3 regions of the Bacillus sp. EB V-12 genome follow, and region 1 is predicted to be linked to each of the others. Evidence: predicted binding sites of a transcription regulator. Region 1 holds the regulator's gene; each other region holds the start of a gene.

Region 1 (6,389 bases):
ACATAAAAGAAGGTATGCAAGCGGTTGTGTTAGATATTCCTCTCTTATTTGAAAGCAAATTAACAAGTCTCGTTGACCGCATTTTAGTTGTAGCGGTTAAGCCGCATACGCAATTAGAACGTTTAATGAAACGAAATAACTTTTCAGAAGAAGAAGCAACAGCTCGTATTCAATCTCAAATGCCGTTAGAAGAAAAAGTGGAAAATGCAGATGAAGTGATAAATAATGATGGCACAATTATGGGAACGAAAACACAATTGCAGGTAATTTTAAAGAAGTGGAACATTATTGACTAAAAAATTGTGAAATTAATGAAAATGCTTAGTGACATATCCCCTTTTTGTGTTATACTATTATTGGGATTGGAGATAAATAGTATAACGCATTCAAGGGGGATAACATATTATGACTCGTGTGGCAATTAATGGATTTGGACGTATTGGGAGAATGGTATTTCGTCAAGCAATAAAAGAAAGCGCATTCGAAATTGTAGCAATCAATGCAAGCTATCCATCTGAAACGTTAGCACACTTAATTAAATATGATACAGTTCATGGCAAGTTTGACGGAACAGTAGAAGCATTTGAAGATCACTTATTAGTTGATGGAAAAATGATTCGCCTTTTAAACAACCGCGATCCAAAGGAATTGCCTTGGACAGATTTAGGTGTTGAAGTTGTAATTGAAGCAACTGGTAAATTTAATTCAAAAGAAAAAGCAATTCTTCACGTTGAAGCTGGAGCGAAAAAAGTTATTTTAACAGCGCCTGGTAAAAATGAAGATGTAACAATTGTAGTTGGTGTGAACGAAGACCAATTAGATATTACAAAACATACTGTTATTTCAAATGCATCTTGTACAACAAATTGTTTAGCGCCTGTTGTGAAGGTGTTAGATGAGCAGTTTGGAATTGAAAACGGTTTAATGACGACAGTTCACGCTTATACAAATGACCAAAAAAATATTGATAACCCACATAAAGATTTAAGAAGAGCACGTGCTTGCGGACAATCAATCATTCCGACAACGACAGGTGCTGCGAAAGCGCTAGCAAAAGTTCTTCCACATTTAAACGGAAAACTTCATGGTATGGCACTTCGTGTACCAACACCAAACGTGTCTCTTGTTGATTTAGTAGTAGATGTAAAACGCGATGTGACAGTTGAAGCTATTAACGATGCATTCAAAACTGTTGCAAACGGTGCGTTAAAAGGTATTGTAGAATTCAGCGAAGAGCCTTTAGTATCTATCGACTTTAATACAAATACACACTCAGCTATTATCGATGGTTTATCTACAATGGTAATGGGTGATCGTAAAGTGAAAGTACTTGCTTGGTATGATAACGAGTGGGGCTACTCTCGTCGTGTTGTAGATCTTGTAACGTTAGTTGTTCAAGAGTTAGCGAAACAAGAAAATGTGCAACACATTTAAGGGAATAAGGGAGGAGAGGGCAAGGCAATATTTGCCCTCTTTTTTTAATTTTTTCTGAAAAGGAAAAAAATTATATAAGTATATTTTAAAAAGTGGACATACCACGAAACGTTGTGATTACTGCATTTGTGAATCGTTTATTTTTTTTAGGGAAAAGTAAAGAGGAAAATATGACAGAAAATCGAAAAAACTGTTGTTGCAAAATGAAAATAAACAAAGTATACTAACACTCGTAAACTTAAGAGCTGAGGTACGTAGTCACTACTTAAAGGGTTAGGACCTCTCTGGACTAACTTTCCCCCGTGGTAGTGGAGCAAGCCAAATTGCAAATTAGTTTTCAATTCGAACAGTTAGAATAAATTTACAAGGGGGAACTGTAGAATGGATACTATGGATACGATGGGTCGTCACGTGATCGCTGAACTTTGGGATTGCGATTTCGACAAGCTTAATGACATGCCGTATATTGAACAATTATTTGTGGATGCAGCACTAAGAGCTGGTGCTGAAGTGCGTGAGGTTGCTTTCCATAAATTTGCACCACAAGGTGTAAGTGGAGTAGTAATTATCTCAGAATCACATTTAACAATTCATAGCTTTCCGGAGCACGGTTACGCAAGTATTGATGTTTATACTTGTGGGGATCGTATTGATCCAAATGTTGCTGCAGAATATATTGCAGAGGGTTTAAACGCGAAAACGCGTGAGAGCATCGAGCTTCCTCGAGGCACTGGTAGCTTCGAAATTAAGCAGAGAGAAACAAAAGCTCTTTAAAAAAGAACATAATTGATTTAAAATGTAAAGAGGTGTATAATGCACCTCTTTTTTAGTTTATAAAAAAGGGAAAATATAACGTACTCGTTAGTTGAATAAATTGGACTCTTGCAAATGAGGTAGTGCCCTATATACCATCTTATTTTTAAGGATGAGATGATAAAGTGATGCGCTGGAACTTAAAGTGGTAAGAGAGTTAGAATGAGTTATATAATATTGTATATATATTTTAGGTGAAGTGAGTAGAGAAAAATAAAGAGTATAGTGTAAAGGAGTGAATGAATTGCGTTGTCCATCCTGTTCTCATAATGGTACAAGAGTGTTAGATTCGCGTCCGGTAGACGAGGGGCGCTCTATTCGAAGAAGGAGAGAGTGTGAAAGCTGCTTAAGTCGCTTTACGACCTTTGAAAGGGTAGAAGAGTCACCTCTTATCGTTGTAAAAAAAGAAGGCACACGAGAAGAGTTTAATAAAGAAAAGATTTTACGCGGTTTAATTAAAGCGTGTGAAAAAAGACCAGTATCTTTAAGACAATTAGAAGAAGTAACACAAAGCGTGGAACGTGAACTGCGTAATTTAGGTATATCAGAAGTGAAAAGTGATATGATTGGTGAAATTGTTATGGAAGAACTTCGCGATATTGATGATGTTGCTTACGTACGTTTTGCTTCTGTATATCGTCAATTTAAAGATTTAAATGTATTTATTGAAGAATTAAAAGATATACTGCAAAAAGAAAGAGAGTAGAAGTTGTATTTTATTCTCTTTACATACCGTAAGTAATAGGATAAGAGAGCTAGAAGCGCAAGCTAATAGCTCTTTTTCACTAAGAATTTATATAATGAAGATAGAACGAATGAAGTAGAGGATAGATTGGATGAGAGAAAGGAAAAGCAAGAATGGAAAAACAGTCATGGATGGAGCTATTGCCGATTGATCGTTATAAAGTAAGTGCGAAAGGACTACTGCACAATTACGACCGAAAAGTGTTAACGATGTTGTATCAGCCGTTAATAGGTAGTAGAGCTTTTAGCTTATACATGACACTATGGGGAGAGCTTGAGCAAGATCGTGTATTTGGAAAAGAGAATACGCATCATTCCCTTATGGTGACTATGCAAATGCAACTTCCTGAAGTATATGAGGAACGAGTAAAGTTAGAGGCAATTGGGCTTTTGAAGGTATATATTAAGAAAGAAAAAGATATTCGAATGTTCATATATGAGTTGCAACCACCTTTATCTCCGAAGCAGTTTTTTGATGATATTGTTTTAAGTATCTTTTTATACAATCGATTGAGCAGGACAAAATATAATCAAGTAAAGCAATATTTCTTAGAAGAAGAATTTGATTTTGCTTCTTATGAAAATGTTACGCGTTCTTTCAATGATGTGTTTGGTTCGTTTAATCCAGGACAGCTTGAGCATGCGCAAGAAGACCTTCGTATTCCAAAAACGACAACTATGCCAAGTAACGAGAAGGGAGACGCTCCGAAAGTTTGGAATGATTTCTTTGATTTCTCTTTATTTATAGATGGATTGTCCGCTCTTGTTCCTAAAAAGGCGATTACAGATCAAGTGAGAGACTGCGTTATAACACTTGCTTACGTGTATGGTGTAGATGTGTTATCGATGCAAAATATCGTTCTTGGTGCAGTGACAGAGATGCAAACAATTGATATGGAGAGGCTTAGAAAAGGAGCGCGCGATTGGTATCAATTTGAAAATGGTCAAGCATTACCGGTATTAAGTGAAAGAGTACAGCCTCATGCTGCACGTACGATGAAAGAGAAAGAGCCTTCATCGCAAGAGGAGATGCTAATAAAGCAACTAGAGGAAATCTCACCAAAACAACTATTGAAAGAGATTTCTGGTGGTGCAGAGGCAACGAAAGCGGACTTGCAGATCGTTGAAGATGTCATGATTAATCAAAAATTGACACCAGGAGTTGTGAATGTACTTATTTATTACGTTATGCTACGCTCAGATATGAAACTTGCGAAAACGTATGTCGAGAAGATTGCTGGGCATTGGGCACGTAAAAAGGTCGGTACAGTAGCGGACGCGATGGCGTTAGCGAAAGAAGAGAACCGTCAGTATCAAGAGTGGGCTGAGACGAAGAAAAAAGGCCGTACGGCGAAGAAAACGGTGCGGAAAGAAATGGTGCCAGATTGGCTTAAGGAAGAAGAGCCGAAAGAACAAGAGAAAGAAACAGAGAAGAAAGATGTAAGTGTAGAAAAAGATGCAAGTACGCTAGAAGATGAAAGAAAACGACTAGAAGAAGTGTTAAAAAAATATAAGCGTGATTAATAGAAGAGAATGAACGCTCTTTGAGGTGAGAAAATGGAGCATATTCAAAATTCATTTGCAAAATTAATGGAAAATGAAAACTTTAAAAATAGATATGAAGTATTAAAGGCAGAAGTAATGGCGCATCCGCGTGTGAAAGAATTTATAGACGAACATAAGGGTGAAGTAACGACTTCTATGATTGAGCGCAGTCTTGTGAAGTTATATGAATATATTGGACAAAGTGTAGGTTGCGTGGATTGTCCGGATTTAGGCTCATGTAAAAATATGCTACAAGGGTACGAGCCAAAGCTTGTTATTCAAGGGAAGATGATTGATATTCAATACGATCGCTGCGTTAGAAAAGTAGCGCATGACGAGAGAAAGAAATATGAAAAACTTGTTCAAAGTGTATATATGCCAACGGATATTTTACAGGCAACTATGGAAAACTTAGATCCTTCTGATTTAAATGCACGTATAGATGCGATTGGTGCAGCGAATGAATTTTTAAGTACATATGAACCAGGTAAAAAAGCACAAGGTTTATATTTGTACGGTAAATTTGGTGTAGGAAAAACGTATTTGTTAGGAGCAATAGCGAACGAGCTTGCTCGAAAGAAAATAAGTTCGATGCTCGTATACTTCCCGGAATTTTTACGTGAAATTAAAAGTTCAATTCAAGATAATTCGATTGGTGAGAAGATTGATGCGGTTAAACGCGTACAAGTTTTAATGTTAGATGATATTGGGGCAGAAGCGATGTCAAGCTTTGTCCGTGACGATGTACTCGGTGCAATCTTACAATTCCGTATGTTAGAAAACTTACCGACGTTCTTTACGTCTAATTTTGATTTTAAACAACTGGAACACCATTTAACGTATACGCAGCGTGGCGAGGCTGAAGAAATGAAGGCAGCACGTATTATGGAACGAATTAAATATTTAGCGAAACCAATTCCGATTGGTGGGAAAAACCGTCGTCATAAGTAAAAGAGCAAGCTGAGAAGCTTGCTCTTTTGTATTATAGTGATATTTTCTTTTCAAATATGAGGTCGAAATATTCAGGTTGTCCAGAACTGCCAATCGTAGGGGCAACAATCTGTACGAACCTCCAGCCATTTCTAGCATGTTCTTGAATAATTTCTTGGTAGTCTTCAGCTGGTTTTGAGCGAGTGAACCCCCAATGTAGTTCGACTTTTACGAATTTATATTCAAACATTCGGATAACCCCTTTTATTGATAAGTAAAGTATACAATAAAAATTCATAGTAGCTTGTATCATTTTTTTCTCCCTCCCTTAATATATATAAAATTAGCAAGCCATATTGAGTGGATTTTCTAACGATAGGAAATGTAATTCTACTAAGAGTGAACTTCACGTGGAACGGACTCTTATAGGATTTGTAACGTATAGATACAGTCCTTTAGAGCGGGGATAAAAGGGGGGACAAAAGTGATTGAAATTTGCTTCGAAGAAAAAAATGATGCTATGCACGTATATAGACAATTGCTGAAAAGAGCGGAAGTGTTATATAAGGAAACGAGTGTGTATTTACAGGAACAAAAAGTGGTGATTCACATACCAGTACGTGAATCGAATTATATTGAAAAGATCTTATTGCCAGTAATGGTGTATTTCATTGTGAATGTGAAACAAAATGAGTGGATTTATACGATTTTAAAAGAAAAGTTTTTTTATGAAGAACAAGAAGAGTGTCATCAAATATTGCACATGGCACATGAGATTTTAAAGGGAAAAAGAAAAGGTGTAGCTCAGGATTTAACGCGTAACGCATTTGAGTCATATATTAAGTCTTCTTTAAATAATTGGCTTTGTGATCCGCTCTCATTCTCGTTTTCATCATATATCCGTTTTCGTCTTCGTACATATA
Region 2 (6,389 bases), on a different contig from region 1:
GATTAGATACGTACCTACAAGAACGCGAAGGAGCGAACAACTAATGGATAACTTTTTTGGATTTCGCATCGTAGAGAATTTGCAAAAAATGGACAAGGATATTCAGCGTAAACAACTCAAATACCATAATAAAAGAGTAATGGTCAGCAAGGAATTTACATTTGATGCAGCACACCATTTACACTGTTATGAAGGGAAATGTAAAAACTTACATGGTCACACATATAAAGTTGTATTTGGAATTAGTGGATATGTAAATGAAATAGGTCTTGCAATTGACTTTGGAGATATAAAAGAAATTTGGAAGAATGAAATAGAAATTTATCTAGATCATCGTTATTTAAACGAAACGTTACCTGCAATGAATACGACTGCTGAAAATATGGTCGTTTGGATTTATGAAAAGATGGCAGAAGCACTAACAAAAGAGAATCGAGTGAACGAATATAAAGGAGCTCGCGTTGAATTTGTTCGTCTATTTGAGACGCCGACTAGTTATGCGGAAGTAAGACGGGAGTGGATGCTTGATGAGTAAAATCCCTGTCTTAGAAATATTCGGTCCGACTATTCAAGGTGAAGGAATGGTTGTAGGGCAAAAGACAATGTTTATCCGTACAGCTGGTTGTGATTATAGCTGTGCTTGGTGTGATTCTGCTTTTACGTGGGATGGATCAGCTAAAGATCAAATTAGACAGATGACACCAGAAGATATTTGGGATGAGCTTGTTGCAATTGGAGGAGAAAATTTTTCTCATGTTACGATTTCAGGTGGAAATCCGGCATTACTGAAAAATATTGAGTTTCTTCTTTCTATATTAAAAGAAAATGGAATGCGAACGGCAATTGAAACGCAAGGGAGTAAATGGCAAGATTGGTTACTTCAAATTGATGAGATAACAATTTCTCCAAAACCACCAAGTTCAACGATGAAAACAGATTTTCAGAGGTTAGATGCTATTATTCAGAAACTAGCAGGAAAAGATATTAGTTTAAAAGTAGTAGTATTCGATGATCATGATTTTGAATATGCAGTTAAGATGCACGAACGTTATCCAAAGGTACCATTTTTCTTACAAGTAGGAAACGATGATACAAAAACAGTGGATGATGCGATGCTTATAAAAAAATTATTAGATAAGTATGAATGGCTGATTGATAAAGCTGTAAATTGTAAAGAGATGAATGATGCAAAAGTATTGCCTCAGCTTCATGCGTTAGTATGGGGAAATAAGCGCGGCGTATAACGAGAAGGGATGTTTAAAATGACAGGAAGATTAGATGAAGATTTAAAAGATGTAACATTACTAGGGAATCAAAATACAAAATATTTATTTGAATATAGCCCAGAAATATTAGAGGTATTTGATAATAATCATCCAAACCGTGATTATTTTGTAAAATTCAATTGTCCTGAATTTACAAGTTTATGCCCGAAAACAGGACAACCAGATTTTGCAACAATTTATATTAGCTATATTCCAGAGCAAAAAATGGTAGAGAGTAAATCTTTAAAGTTGTATTTATTTAGTTTCCGCAATCATGGTGATTTCCATGAAGATTGCATGAACGTTATTATGAACGATTTAATTAAATTAATGGATCCACGTTATATTGAGGTATGGGGGAAATTCACACCACGTGGTGGTATTTCAATTGATCCATACTGCAACTACGGGCGCCCAGGGACGAAGTATGAACAAATGGCTGATTACCGCATGATGAACCACGATCTATATCCGGAAACAATTGATAATCGTTAATAGAAAGAAAGGGCCTGTATAGTATACAGGCCCTTTCTTTCTATTATATTATGCATTTTGATTAATGACAGTATAGTTTTTATGACTTACAACTGTAAGAGGTTCCATATCTAGTTCTCTAAAATTCTTCATAATTGTTATATCAACAATAACAGAGTTTTGATTTACTTTTTGAACACGGCCTTGCATTCCACCTTTAAATTCGATGATATCTCCAGTTTCTGCGATCTGCATAAGCAACTCTCCTTGTTACAGTTTTCCCAAAAAAAGAATAAATTTGGGTTTTTTTATTTCCTCCTATTTTGAACCATATTTCCTACTTTGTAAATGTTTCCAAAGTAAAAATTCGAAAAATATTCACTTTTTGTAAGAAAATATGTAGAAAATCCATGTTTTTTGAAAAAAATAGCAAAAATGCGAGAATCTTTATATCGAGGTATAATGAAAAAGTAGAATAACCTGCTGAAGTGGGAGAAATTAGAGGCGGTAAAATGATGTTTGAATTTGTGGGGAGTGTTATAGCTTTAATTTTATTTTTATTTTCTTATATGCATTTAAAAAAGATTCGTCAATATGATACGAGTACATATTTTGATGGGATGGATGGTATCCATGCTTCGATAACACATGATAATGGTGGGGAGATGTAAAGGTATATAACTTTATTTTCTTGCGTGGTATGATGTTTAGAACTAGTGCATAATAGAGTTCATAAGTGATGAATGGAGAGTGAAAAGAATGAAGATTTCTTTTATTCGTCATGGTCGCTTAGATTGTACTATAGAACCAATGACGGTTACATCCTTTCATGAATGGATAAAAGGATATGACTTACATACTATAACAGAAAAACAACCTATACCATTGGAAACAAGAGAAGCGGTTGAAGTAGCGAAATTGATTGTAACGAGTGATCAAAAGTGTGCTGTACAGTCAGCAGCTGAATTAATGGATTCTTTATGTTTTATACAAAATTCTCTTTTTAGGGAAGTGGCAGTTCCGGCGAGCTTTTATGCGCCAAAATGGTTGAAGTGTAAACTTAACGTATGGATGTGTATTGGACGAGCATTATGGATACTTGGTTACCATAAAAATGTTGAATCTTATAAGGAAGTAAGAGAGAGGGCAAGGCAAGCAGCTTACGTATTACATCGTTATGCTCTCGTACATGGAAGTATTGCTCTTGTAGGTCATAATTATTTTAATTCGATGATTGGAACGGAGCTGAGGGCAATGGGATGGTCTGGTTCGCCTATTTTGCATAGAAAGCCATGGGGATGTACAACATATACGTTTCACGAGGCGATGGATGGAAATATATTAAATACGAATTTAACATAAAAGCACACGATTTATATAAATCGTGTGCTTTCTTTTTAAGATACAGAAATTTTGACGTTTAATGGTTTTACGAGATGAGCATAAGGTTCGCCTACTAGCATAACAATTTCATCTTTTTTATAACCTAACTTTTCGTATAGTGAATAGGCGCGTGTGTTTTCTAAATTAACAAGTAAAGCGATTTTTTCATGCCCTTTTTCAGTTGCATAGATTTCGGCAGCTTCAATTAATTTAGAACCGATACCTTTTCCGCCGTGTGCACTTGAAACTGATAGTGTATCAATGTAATACTCATCAAGCTCAGCTTCTTTTTCTAACGTAATTGATTCATCTTTATGTAATTCTCTTAAGTGATGTACAATTGGTGCGTCAAGCTGTGTTGCTTCACTACCGTGATAAGCGACAATAACTCCAACTGCACTCTCGTCTTGTTCATAGACAAAACAGTTTTCGTAGCTCAGACGGTTATTTTCTTTTGAGAACCATGTCTCAAGTCCTAGTAATACTTCTGCTTCATCTGTGCTACCTGTGATTTTTTCAGCAATTTCATGCAGAGCATTATACAATAAAGGAGCTATTGCCATTGCATCTGTCTTTTTTGCTTTCCGAATCATAGTATCCCTCCTAGTTCTATTTGTATATTGTAGCATAGTGGTATGGAACTTTGCATAATTGAATGCCGAAATGTTTGATATAGAGAAGTAGCTATGTTAGTATATGATATTTAGTGGACATATAGTAAAACGATATTGTTTGCGAAATAACGAAAATAAAATCATGGCATAACAACGAGATAAAGTGAAACGTTAATCAGTAAGATTTTTTGTTCATTCCACGACTGATTAGTAGTCAACACCAATCGCACTACCTGCAAATAGCGGGATAAATTTACAGTTGTTGACCTATAGAATATACGATAAAATAAAATATTGCAGAGAGGTGAAATACATGGATAAAGAATTAGCAAATACAATTTTAGATCAGCTAAAAAATGGTGAAATAAAGGAGTATGTTGTTACGAAAGATGTATTTTATACGTTCAGAGAAGTTGTTGTAAATAGAGAAGACTTTAAGCATTTCATTGGTAACGCACAGCGAGGCGGGCAAGTGATTTATACATATTCAGAAACGCCACGTTCATAAAGGGGAATTTTGATCAGCAGGGCATCTCTCACTGATTAGTAGCCTTTCACCAATCGGACGTTTAATGCGGGATAAATAAAAGATAAAGGAGAGGGGAATTATGGGCGATTTTAAACAAGGCATTTTACCACATTGGGATTATATGTGGAAAGATAGAGCCGGCAATCGATTTATGGGAATGGTTATGTATCCAGAGAAACGAAAATGTTCAGCAAAAATGCTTCAGAAAATAAAAAGAGCATATGAAGAAGCAGTAGAAATTAAAGTAACTGTACAAGTTCGACATACATATCAGTACGTAGAAGGAATGATTGTATACTTTGATGAAGAGGCTCCGGTATGTACAATGATTGATAAAGATGAAAATCCGCATCATATATTTGTAAAAGATATTTTGCGCATTGAGCACTCTGAATAAACTTTTCATAAATAAATTGAAGTTCCATAATAATAATCTTTTTCTATAATAGTTATCTTTTAGTATGTAACGAGAAACGAAAGTATATGTATAATATATTTAATAAGGTAAATTTGATAAATGTAATCGTTTTTTAGAGCAGATTATAGTTTCATATCTGTTCTTTTTTGCGTGATGCTGGAGAAATATATTTCTTCAGCATCTACCGTTTTATGACAAAATATATTGTTAACTTTTTTAAAAATAAGGTTAAATTCGTTGACAACTTTTTTGAAAAGCACTTTATTGACATGAGTTTTAGAATGTTGTTTCATAGTCATTGTATTGAAAAAAAACGGCTATCATGTCGAAAAGTAAAAGTTAAAAAAAGAAAGAATTTATACATATATCTTGTGTCTTATTTTGAAACGTAATACAATATATAGAGAAATCAAGAACAACATATAGAGAATATAGATTTGAGAGGGAGGGTCGGAAATGTTAGTTGCATATGATTCTATGACAGGAAACGTGAAGCGTTTCATTCACAAATTAAATATGCCGGCCGTTCAAATTGATGAAGATCTAGTAATAGATGAAGACTTTATTCTTATTACGTATACAACAGGTTTTGGCAATGTACCAGAACGTGTTTTAGACTTTTTAGAGCGCAATAATGAAAAATTAAAAGGCGTATCTGCAAGCGGCAATCGTAACTGGGGAGACATGTTCGGTGCAAGTGCTGACAAGATTTCTACTAAATATGAAGTGCCTATTGTATCAAAATTTGAGTTATCTGGAACAAATAACGATGTAGAATATTTTAAGGAAAGGGTGCGGGAGATTGCGACACATTGAACTGAATAATGAAATCACGCAAATGCAGGACGGTTTTTATCAGCTTCATAAAGATAAAGAGGCATTAGAAGTCTTTATGGAAGAAGCTAGAGAGAATACCGTTCCTTTTAATAGCGTGGCAGAGCGAATGGAGTATATGAAAGAACATGATTACTATTACAACGTTCTGGACGAGTATAGCTTGGAGGAAGTAGAGGAAGTATATAACATCGCTTATGGTGAAAACTTCGAGTTCCAATCTTATATGGCAGCATCTAAGTTCTACAAAGATTATGCGTTAAAAACGAATGATCAAAAACAATACTTAGAAAGCTATGAAGATCGTGTAGCAATTGTTTCATTATACTTAGGACGCGGTGATGTTTCGAAGGCAAGACAATTCGCAAGCATGATTGTAAAACAAAACTACCAACCAGCGACACCAACCTTTTTAAATGCGGGAAGAAGCAGAAGAGGAGAAATGGTGTCTTGTTTCTTGTTAGAGATGGACGATAGCTTAAATTCGATCGGCTTTAACATTAATACTGCGATGCAATTATCGAAAATCGGCGGGGGAGTAGCTTTAAACTTATCTAAGCTACGCGCACGCGGTGAGCAAATTAAAGGTATCGACAACGCTGCAAGTGGCGTAGTACCTGTTATGAAATTGCTTGAAGATTCGTTTTCATATGCGAATCAGCTTGGCCAACGAAAAGGTGCCGGTGCAGTATATTTAAACATTTTCCATTGGGATATTATTGAATTCCTTGATACAAAAAAAATAAATGCCGATGAGAAGAGCCGTATTCAGTCTCTATCAATCGGAATTATCGTTCCAAGTAAGTTCTTTGAGCTTGCTGAGAAAAACGAACCTTTCCATGTTTTCGCGCCTTATACGGTTTATAAAGAAT
Region 3 (6,389 bases), 920 kb from region 1:
AGCGATTATACGCCTCGCGGTCTTCAGGTGCTACACTCTCGAAATCGAAATGAATGTCTCGCATGCCATATTTTTGAGCTGTTTGCAAAATGTTAGTAATAAATTTGTTTTGAATCGTTGCGTCGCGTAAAATAACCGATGTTAGATCGGCACTGAAATTACCATTTTCAATATTTGTAATAACGAGCATAGGGATTGTTTTACCCTGCGTTGCAATATTAGCGATTTTAGCTGTTTCAGTAGGTTCTTTTAATGTGCCATCTCTTTTTGCCTCAAAACTAAAATAAGCTAAGTATGTTAAAAATGGATTGATGGCACGTGTAGCATTAACTAAACTCTCTTTAATCGGTATAGTGGAAGGCTGTAAATAAGCGATGGATTCTACAGCTCGTTTTGTACCTTTTGGTACGTATAATTGTTGTCCGACATGGAGAATAGATTTTAAAGATAAATTATTAACTTTAGCTAAACTAGCGAGGGGGACATTATATGTTTGAGAGATTCGATATAGGCTGTCACCAGGCTGTACATAATAATTATTCCCTTTCGTATTAACGATAAGTGCCTGACCAACAACGAGCGTTTCAGCTGGATTTAATCCATTGTCTTTTACTATTTCGTCAGGTGTTGATCCATATTTTGATGCCAAGCTATATACGCTATCACCACTACGAACCGTTACAATTTGAATCATATGCTTGCTCCTTTCGGGAAAAGATTCACTATTTTTATTTTATTTTTGATGTCACTGTATTATGATTAAATGTATGCAAGGTAGCAGAAGTGAAAGAAGGCGAATACATATGTTTGTAGCAGAACATGAAGTTGAAATCCGTTATGCGGAAACAGATCAAATGGGTGTTGTTTACCATTCAAACTACTTAGTGTGGCTTGAGTTAGGTCGCACGAAACTTATACAAGATTTAGGTTTTTCATATGTTGAAATGGAGAAAGAAGGAATTATTTCTCCTGTGTTAGATTTACAAATTTCATACCGTAAAGCGATGCGTTACGGAGAAAAAGCAAGCGTAAAAACATGGGTAGATACTGTGAGCCCACTTCGCGTTGTATATGGATATGAAATATATAATGGTGATGGTGAACTGTGTATTACTGCAAGCACAACGAATATTTGTGCGAAAAAAGAAGGGTTCCGCCCTGTATCATTTAAAAAGTTATATCCTGAGTGGTATGCGAAATATGAGGAAATTAAGAAAAAATAAAAAAGCGTGGCAGAAGCCACGTTTTTTTATTTTTCATAATTAAATTGTGGGAAGTCGTCACCTTCGTTAAGTGTAACAGATAAATTATGTCCATCGAAGAACCATTCATCATCGCCTTCAATAAAGAAATTAATACCTTCTTCTTGAATTTGAACAGCAGGATGTGCAGGATCATCTTTACGAATACCTAAAGAAAGTCCTTTTTGCACAGTACTGCAACCACCGTATTGTACGAAAAAGCGTAGTGTTTCATTTGATTGTAAGTTTAATTCAGTTTTATACCATTGTGCTGCTTCTTTTGTTACGGAAAGATTCATGTATAGTTCCTCCAAATTATGTTGCTTTTTCTTTAGTATAAAAAATAACGCAAAAAGACGCTATTAATATGCTTCACGTTTTCTTTTTGCGTTATGTGGGTTACGATCTTATTTTTGCTTTTTTGAAAAGTTTGCTTTTGGTTCAGTTTTATTTATAATTCGTCCGATATTTGCACGGTGTTTATAAATAACCATACCTGCTAATAAACACATCGCAATAATGAAGATTTTATCCCCGCTAACAATGGATGCAATAACAGCAACAACTGCTGTTACCATAGAAGAAAGTGATACGTATCTTGTTGTAAATAAAAGGGTGAAAAATACAACAGCCAATATTGCAAAAACAACTGGTGAATAGCATAATAGCACCCCAGCAGAAGTTGCAACTGCTTTACCACCGCGGAATTTCGCGAAGATTGGATAGACATGTCCAAGAACAGCCGCTAACCCGAACCATAGTGGATGAATATCTAATCCGAAAATCATTGGTAGACTTGTTGCTAATGTCCCTTTTAAAATGTCAGCAATTGTAACGGTAAAACCTGCTTTTTTCCCTAATGTGCGGAATGTGTTTGTTCCGCCTAGATTACCGCTCCCGTGCTCACGAATATCGATTCCGTAGCCGATTTTTCCAACAACTAGTGCAAATGGAATCGAGCCAAGTAAGTAGGCAACGATAAATAAAAGATATGTAGTAACCATAAGTTCAGTCTCCTTTATTCAAATGTGTTGATAAAGGGTAAAAAGAGTTTTTCCCGTATATTGTACCATACATTTGTAAAGAGCACATTTCTTTTTTGTAAATGAAAAATTCATTATTTCGTGAAAAAAATTTCACAGTAATGTTACATTTCTCACAGAAACAGTAAGACTATATGTAGTAACATTTTAATCAAAAGATAACAACATATTGGTGGAGGGTTATAAATGTTACAAAATAATACACGTGGAGAAGAAGAATTAATGAAAGTGTTTGAGACAATAGTCCACGGCAATGAACAAGATTTGATGCAAGAAAATGCAAATGTAGACGGCCGCTCTCCAATGGGCGTAATGGGAACGTTCGCATCTGAGAGTGCAAAATATTATGCTGTTGAGAATTTATTGTCAGATCAAGTGAAAAAAGCGATAAATGAAAATATATTATATCCACATGATTTAGATTTTTATGCAACAGGAACGACGACTTGTTCACAAATTCCGTTAGCGCAAATGCTTGCTAATGGTTTTCATACTGGACATGGACATATGAGACAACCGCAAGACATTAAAAGTGCATTGGCTCTTTCGTCTATTATTTTTCAAGCGAATCAAAATATGCAGCATGGTGGTCAATCGTTTGCACTCTTTGATATTGATTTAGCACCTTATGTACGAAAAACAATTGAGAGACATAAAAAACGATTACAATCATATCCGCTTACGAAAGAACAAATAGAAGAATTTTCATGGAAAGAAACGGAAAATGATACGTATCAAGCGTGTGAGGCTTTCGTTCATAATTCGAATAGTATGCATAGTAGGGGCGGAGGACAAGTACCGTTTATTTCTATTAATTATGGAACAGATACATCGAAAGAAGGAAGAATGTTAATTAAACAACTTTTAAAAGCGACACAAGCTGGACTTGGTAAAGGAGAGACACCGATTTTTCCGATTCAAATTTTCAAGATGAAAAAAGGTGTGAATTTTGAAGAAAGTGATCCGAACTACGATTTATTTGAATTAGCATTAGAGACAACCGCAGAGCGATTATTCCCTAACTTTTCATTTTTAGATGCTCCGTTTAATGCAGTGCATTATGATGGAAGACCAGAAAGTGAAGTATGTTACATGGGATGTCGTACTCGTGTTATGTCTAATATACATGGAGAAGAAACAGCGATTGGTAGAGGGAATTTATCATTTACGTCTATTAATTTAGTGAAATTAGCGTTAATTAGTGGTTCAAAAGAAGCGTTTTTTGAAGCGCTAAACTATTATTTAGATTTAGGAATTAAGCAGTTATTAGAAAGATTTGCGTATCAATGTACGAAGCGAGCAAGAGATTTTCAGTTTTTATATTCACAAGGTGTATGGCGTGGTGGAGAAACGTTGCAGCCTGAAGACTCCGTAGCCTCGATTTTAAAACAAGGGACGTTAAGTATTGGTTTTATCGGTCTTGCGGAATGTTTAGTAGCTTTAACAGGAAAGCATCATGGGGAAGATGAAGAATCATGGAAACTTGGGTATGAAATTATTTCCTTTATGAGAGATAGAATGGATAAAGCGACAGAAGAACATCAACTGAATTTCTCAGTAATTGCAACTCCAGCAGAAGGATTATCAGGGAAGTTTGTGAAAAAAGATAGAAAAGAATTTGGCGTGATTAGCGGTATAACGAACCATAATTACTATACGAATTCATTCCATATTCCAGTTTATTATAACATTCAAGCGATAAATAAAATCCGTTTAGAAGGCCCGTTTCATGCTCTATGTAACGGGGGACATATTACTTATATTGAACTAGACGGAGCAGCAATGCATAACAAAAAGGCATTAAAACAAATTGTACAAGCCATGGCAGAACATGGCGTTGGATACGGTTCAATTAATCATCCTGTTGACCGTTGTAAGTGCTGTAGTTATCACGGGGTTATTGGGAATGAATGTCCAAGTTGCGGGAATGAAGATGAGGCTAATATAGAAAGAATTCGCCGTATAACAGGCTATCTTGTAGGAGATATGTCAAAGTGGAATAGTGCGAAACGTAGTGAAGAGATAGATCGGGTGAAACATAAATGAAAGTGATGAATATTATTCATGATAGTGTAGTAGATGGAGAAGGATTGCGGACAGTCGTGTTTTTTGCGGGCTGTCCGCATCGTTGCGTTGGTTGCCACAATCCGAAATCGTGGAATATTTGCAACGGAACGGAAATGACAGTAGAAGAAATTGTGAAAGAGATTGCAAGTAATCCATTAACTGATGTAACATTTTCAGGTGGAGATCCATTTTTTCAAGCTGCTGAAGTGAAAATGGTAGCAAAAATCGTGAAAGATTTGAAAAAAAACCTATGGATGTATACAGGTTATACGTTAGAAGAGATACAGAGTTCTCAAAATAATGATATGATAGAGTTGTTACATTATGGGGATGTTTTAGTCGATGGAAGGTTTGAAATTGAGGAAAAAGATTTAACACTTCCATTTCGCGGAAGCTCCAATCAACGTATTATTCGATTGAAAGAGTAAAAAGGCGGGATAGATTATATGAACAAAACGGTATTGCTTGTTGAAGATGAAAGAAGATTACGTGAAATTGTTAGTGATTATTTTCGTAATGAAGGCTTTGAAGTAATCGAAGCAGAAGATGGAAAAAAAGCGTTAGAGTTATTTGCAGAGCATGAAATTGATTTAATTATGTTAGATATTATGTTACCGGAAATAGATGGATGGTCTGTTTGTAGAAGAATTAGAAAAGAATCAGCAGTACCAATTATTATGTTGACAGCGCGTTCGGATGAGGATGATACATTGCTAGGTTTCGAATTAGGTGCAGACGAGTATGTAACGAAACCATTTAGCCCGAAAGTATTAGTAGCTCGTGCAAAGACGTTATTGAAACGTGCGGATGGTGCGGTAGGAGTAGCGGAAGAAAATGCTATGTCTTTAGCTGGAATAGAAGTGAATCGTCTATCTAGAACTGTTTTAGTAGATGGAGAAGAAATTATATTGACACATAAAGAATTTGAACTTCTTGTGTATTTAATGGAGAACAAAGGAATTGTGTTATCACGTCAACATTTATTAGACCAGTTATGGGGATATGACTATTACGGTGATGACCGAACGGTTGATACCCATATTAAAAAACTTCGAAATAAGCTAGGAGATAAAGCGAAGCATATCGGTACTGTTATTCGAGTTGGTTATAAATTTGAAGAATAATCTAGAACGATTTGTGTAATTTAGCCTAGGGAAATGGTAATTTTATACTCTCTTTTGAAGGTAAAATGTACAAAAAATACTTTTTTATCTACAATGTTAGATAAGTGTATTTTTTTAATTGGATTTCACGATGAGTTCACAAGAAGGACACAAAACGTGACTATACTGAAAATACGAATTCACCAGAGAGGGGAAATAAAACATGGGATATTACGACGGACCAAATTTAAATGAAGAGCATAGTGAAACGAGAGAAGTGAGAAAATCAGGTAGTAAAAAAGGCTATTTCTTCACAGGTTTAGTGGGAGCTGTAGTCGGAGCGGTTTCGATTAGTTTTGCAGCACCATATATGCCATGGGCTCAAAATAATGGAGCGCCAGTATCATCATTTAGTTCGGATTCAAAAGTAGAAGGTACTGTAGTTCCTGTTGTAAATAAAGCGAAAAATGAAACTGATTTACCTGGTATGATTGAAGGGGCGAAAGATGTTGTTGTAGGTGTTATTAATATGCAACAAAGTGTTGATCCATTTGCAATGCAACCGACAGGTCAAGAACAACAAGCCGGTTCAGGATCAGGTGTTATTTATAAAAAAGCAGGAAATAAAGCATATATTGTAACAAACAACCACGTAGTAGATGGAGCAAATAAACTTGCTGTGAAGCTGAGCGACGGAAAGCAAGTTGATGCGAAATTAGTTGGTAAGGACCCTTGGTTAGACTTAGCGGTTGTTGAAATTGATGGATCTAATGTAAATAAAGTTGCCACTTTAGGTGATTCAAGTAAACTTCGTGCGGGTGAAAAAGCCATTGCAATCGGTAATCCACTTGGATTTGATGGAAGTGTAACGGAAGGTATAATCAGTAGTAAAGAACGCGAAATTCCGGTTGATATTGATGGGGATAAACGACCAG

What was found. Region 1 encodes NrdR, which represses ribonucleotide reductase genes. Its sites were predicted from a motif close to AACACNATATATNGTGTT; they were not measured.
Region 2: nrdI (class Ib ribonucleoside-diphosphate reductase assembly flavoprotein NrdI) is a predicted target of NrdR. The motif match lies at 5,074-5,091, and genes of this name have one in related genera.
Region 3: ACZDYH_RS05390 (anaerobic ribonucleoside triphosphate reductase) is a predicted target of NrdR. The motif match lies at 2,411-2,428, and genes of this name have one in related genera.

The regions. Positions count from the first base shown of each region.
Region 1 covers NZ_JBUXJL010000001.1:101,193-107,581, forward strand. Annotated here, with positions in the region: gene coaE (dephospho-CoA kinase) at 1-296, shown strand, start outside; gene ACZDYH_RS00545 (glyceraldehyde-3-phosphate dehydrogenase) at 406-1,434, shown strand; gene speD (adenosylmethionine decarboxylase) at 1,825-2,208, shown strand; gene nrdR (transcriptional regulator NrdR) at 2,492-2,953, shown strand; gene ACZDYH_RS00560 (replication initiation and membrane attachment family protein) at 3,106-4,515, shown strand; gene dnaI (primosomal protein DnaI) at 4,549-5,487, shown strand; gene ACZDYH_RS00570 (DUF4177 domain-containing protein) at 5,519-5,716, opposite strand; gene ytxC (putative sporulation protein YtxC) at 5,951-6,389, shown strand, end outside.
Region 2 covers NZ_JBUXJL010000002.1:578,107-584,495, forward strand. Annotated here, with positions in the region: gene queC (7-cyano-7-deazaguanine synthase QueC) at 1-44, shown strand, start outside; gene queD (6-carboxytetrahydropterin synthase QueD) at 44-535, shown strand; gene queE (7-carboxy-7-deazaguanine synthase QueE) at 528-1,244, shown strand; gene queF (preQ(1) synthase) at 1,263-1,760, shown strand; gene ACZDYH_RS09570 (YkvS family protein) at 1,809-1,994, opposite strand; gene ACZDYH_RS09575 (hypothetical protein) at 2,255-2,410, shown strand; gene ACZDYH_RS09580 (hypothetical protein) at 2,499-3,101, shown strand; gene ACZDYH_RS09585 (GNAT family N-acetyltransferase) at 3,137-3,715, opposite strand; gene ACZDYH_RS09590 (hypothetical protein) at 4,050-4,244, shown strand; gene ACZDYH_RS09595 (hypothetical protein) at 4,345-4,662, shown strand; gene nrdI (class Ib ribonucleoside-diphosphate reductase assembly flavoprotein NrdI) at 5,140-5,499, shown strand; gene nrdE (class 1b ribonucleoside-diphosphate reductase subunit alpha) at 5,486-6,389, shown strand, end outside.
Region 3 covers NZ_JBUXJL010000001.1:1,016,903-1,023,291, forward strand. Annotated here, with positions in the region: gene ACZDYH_RS05370 (glycoside hydrolase family 18 protein) at 1-694, opposite strand, end outside; gene ACZDYH_RS05375 (acyl-CoA thioesterase) at 804-1,223, shown strand; gene ACZDYH_RS05380 (HesB/YadR/YfhF family protein) at 1,250-1,540, opposite strand; gene plsY (glycerol-3-phosphate 1-O-acyltransferase PlsY) at 1,649-2,245, opposite strand; gene ACZDYH_RS05390 (anaerobic ribonucleoside triphosphate reductase) at 2,471-4,330, shown strand; gene nrdG (anaerobic ribonucleoside-triphosphate reductase activating protein) at 4,327-4,779, shown strand; gene ACZDYH_RS05400 (response regulator transcription factor) at 4,798-5,475, shown strand; gene ACZDYH_RS05405 (S1C family serine protease) at 5,678-6,389, shown strand, end outside.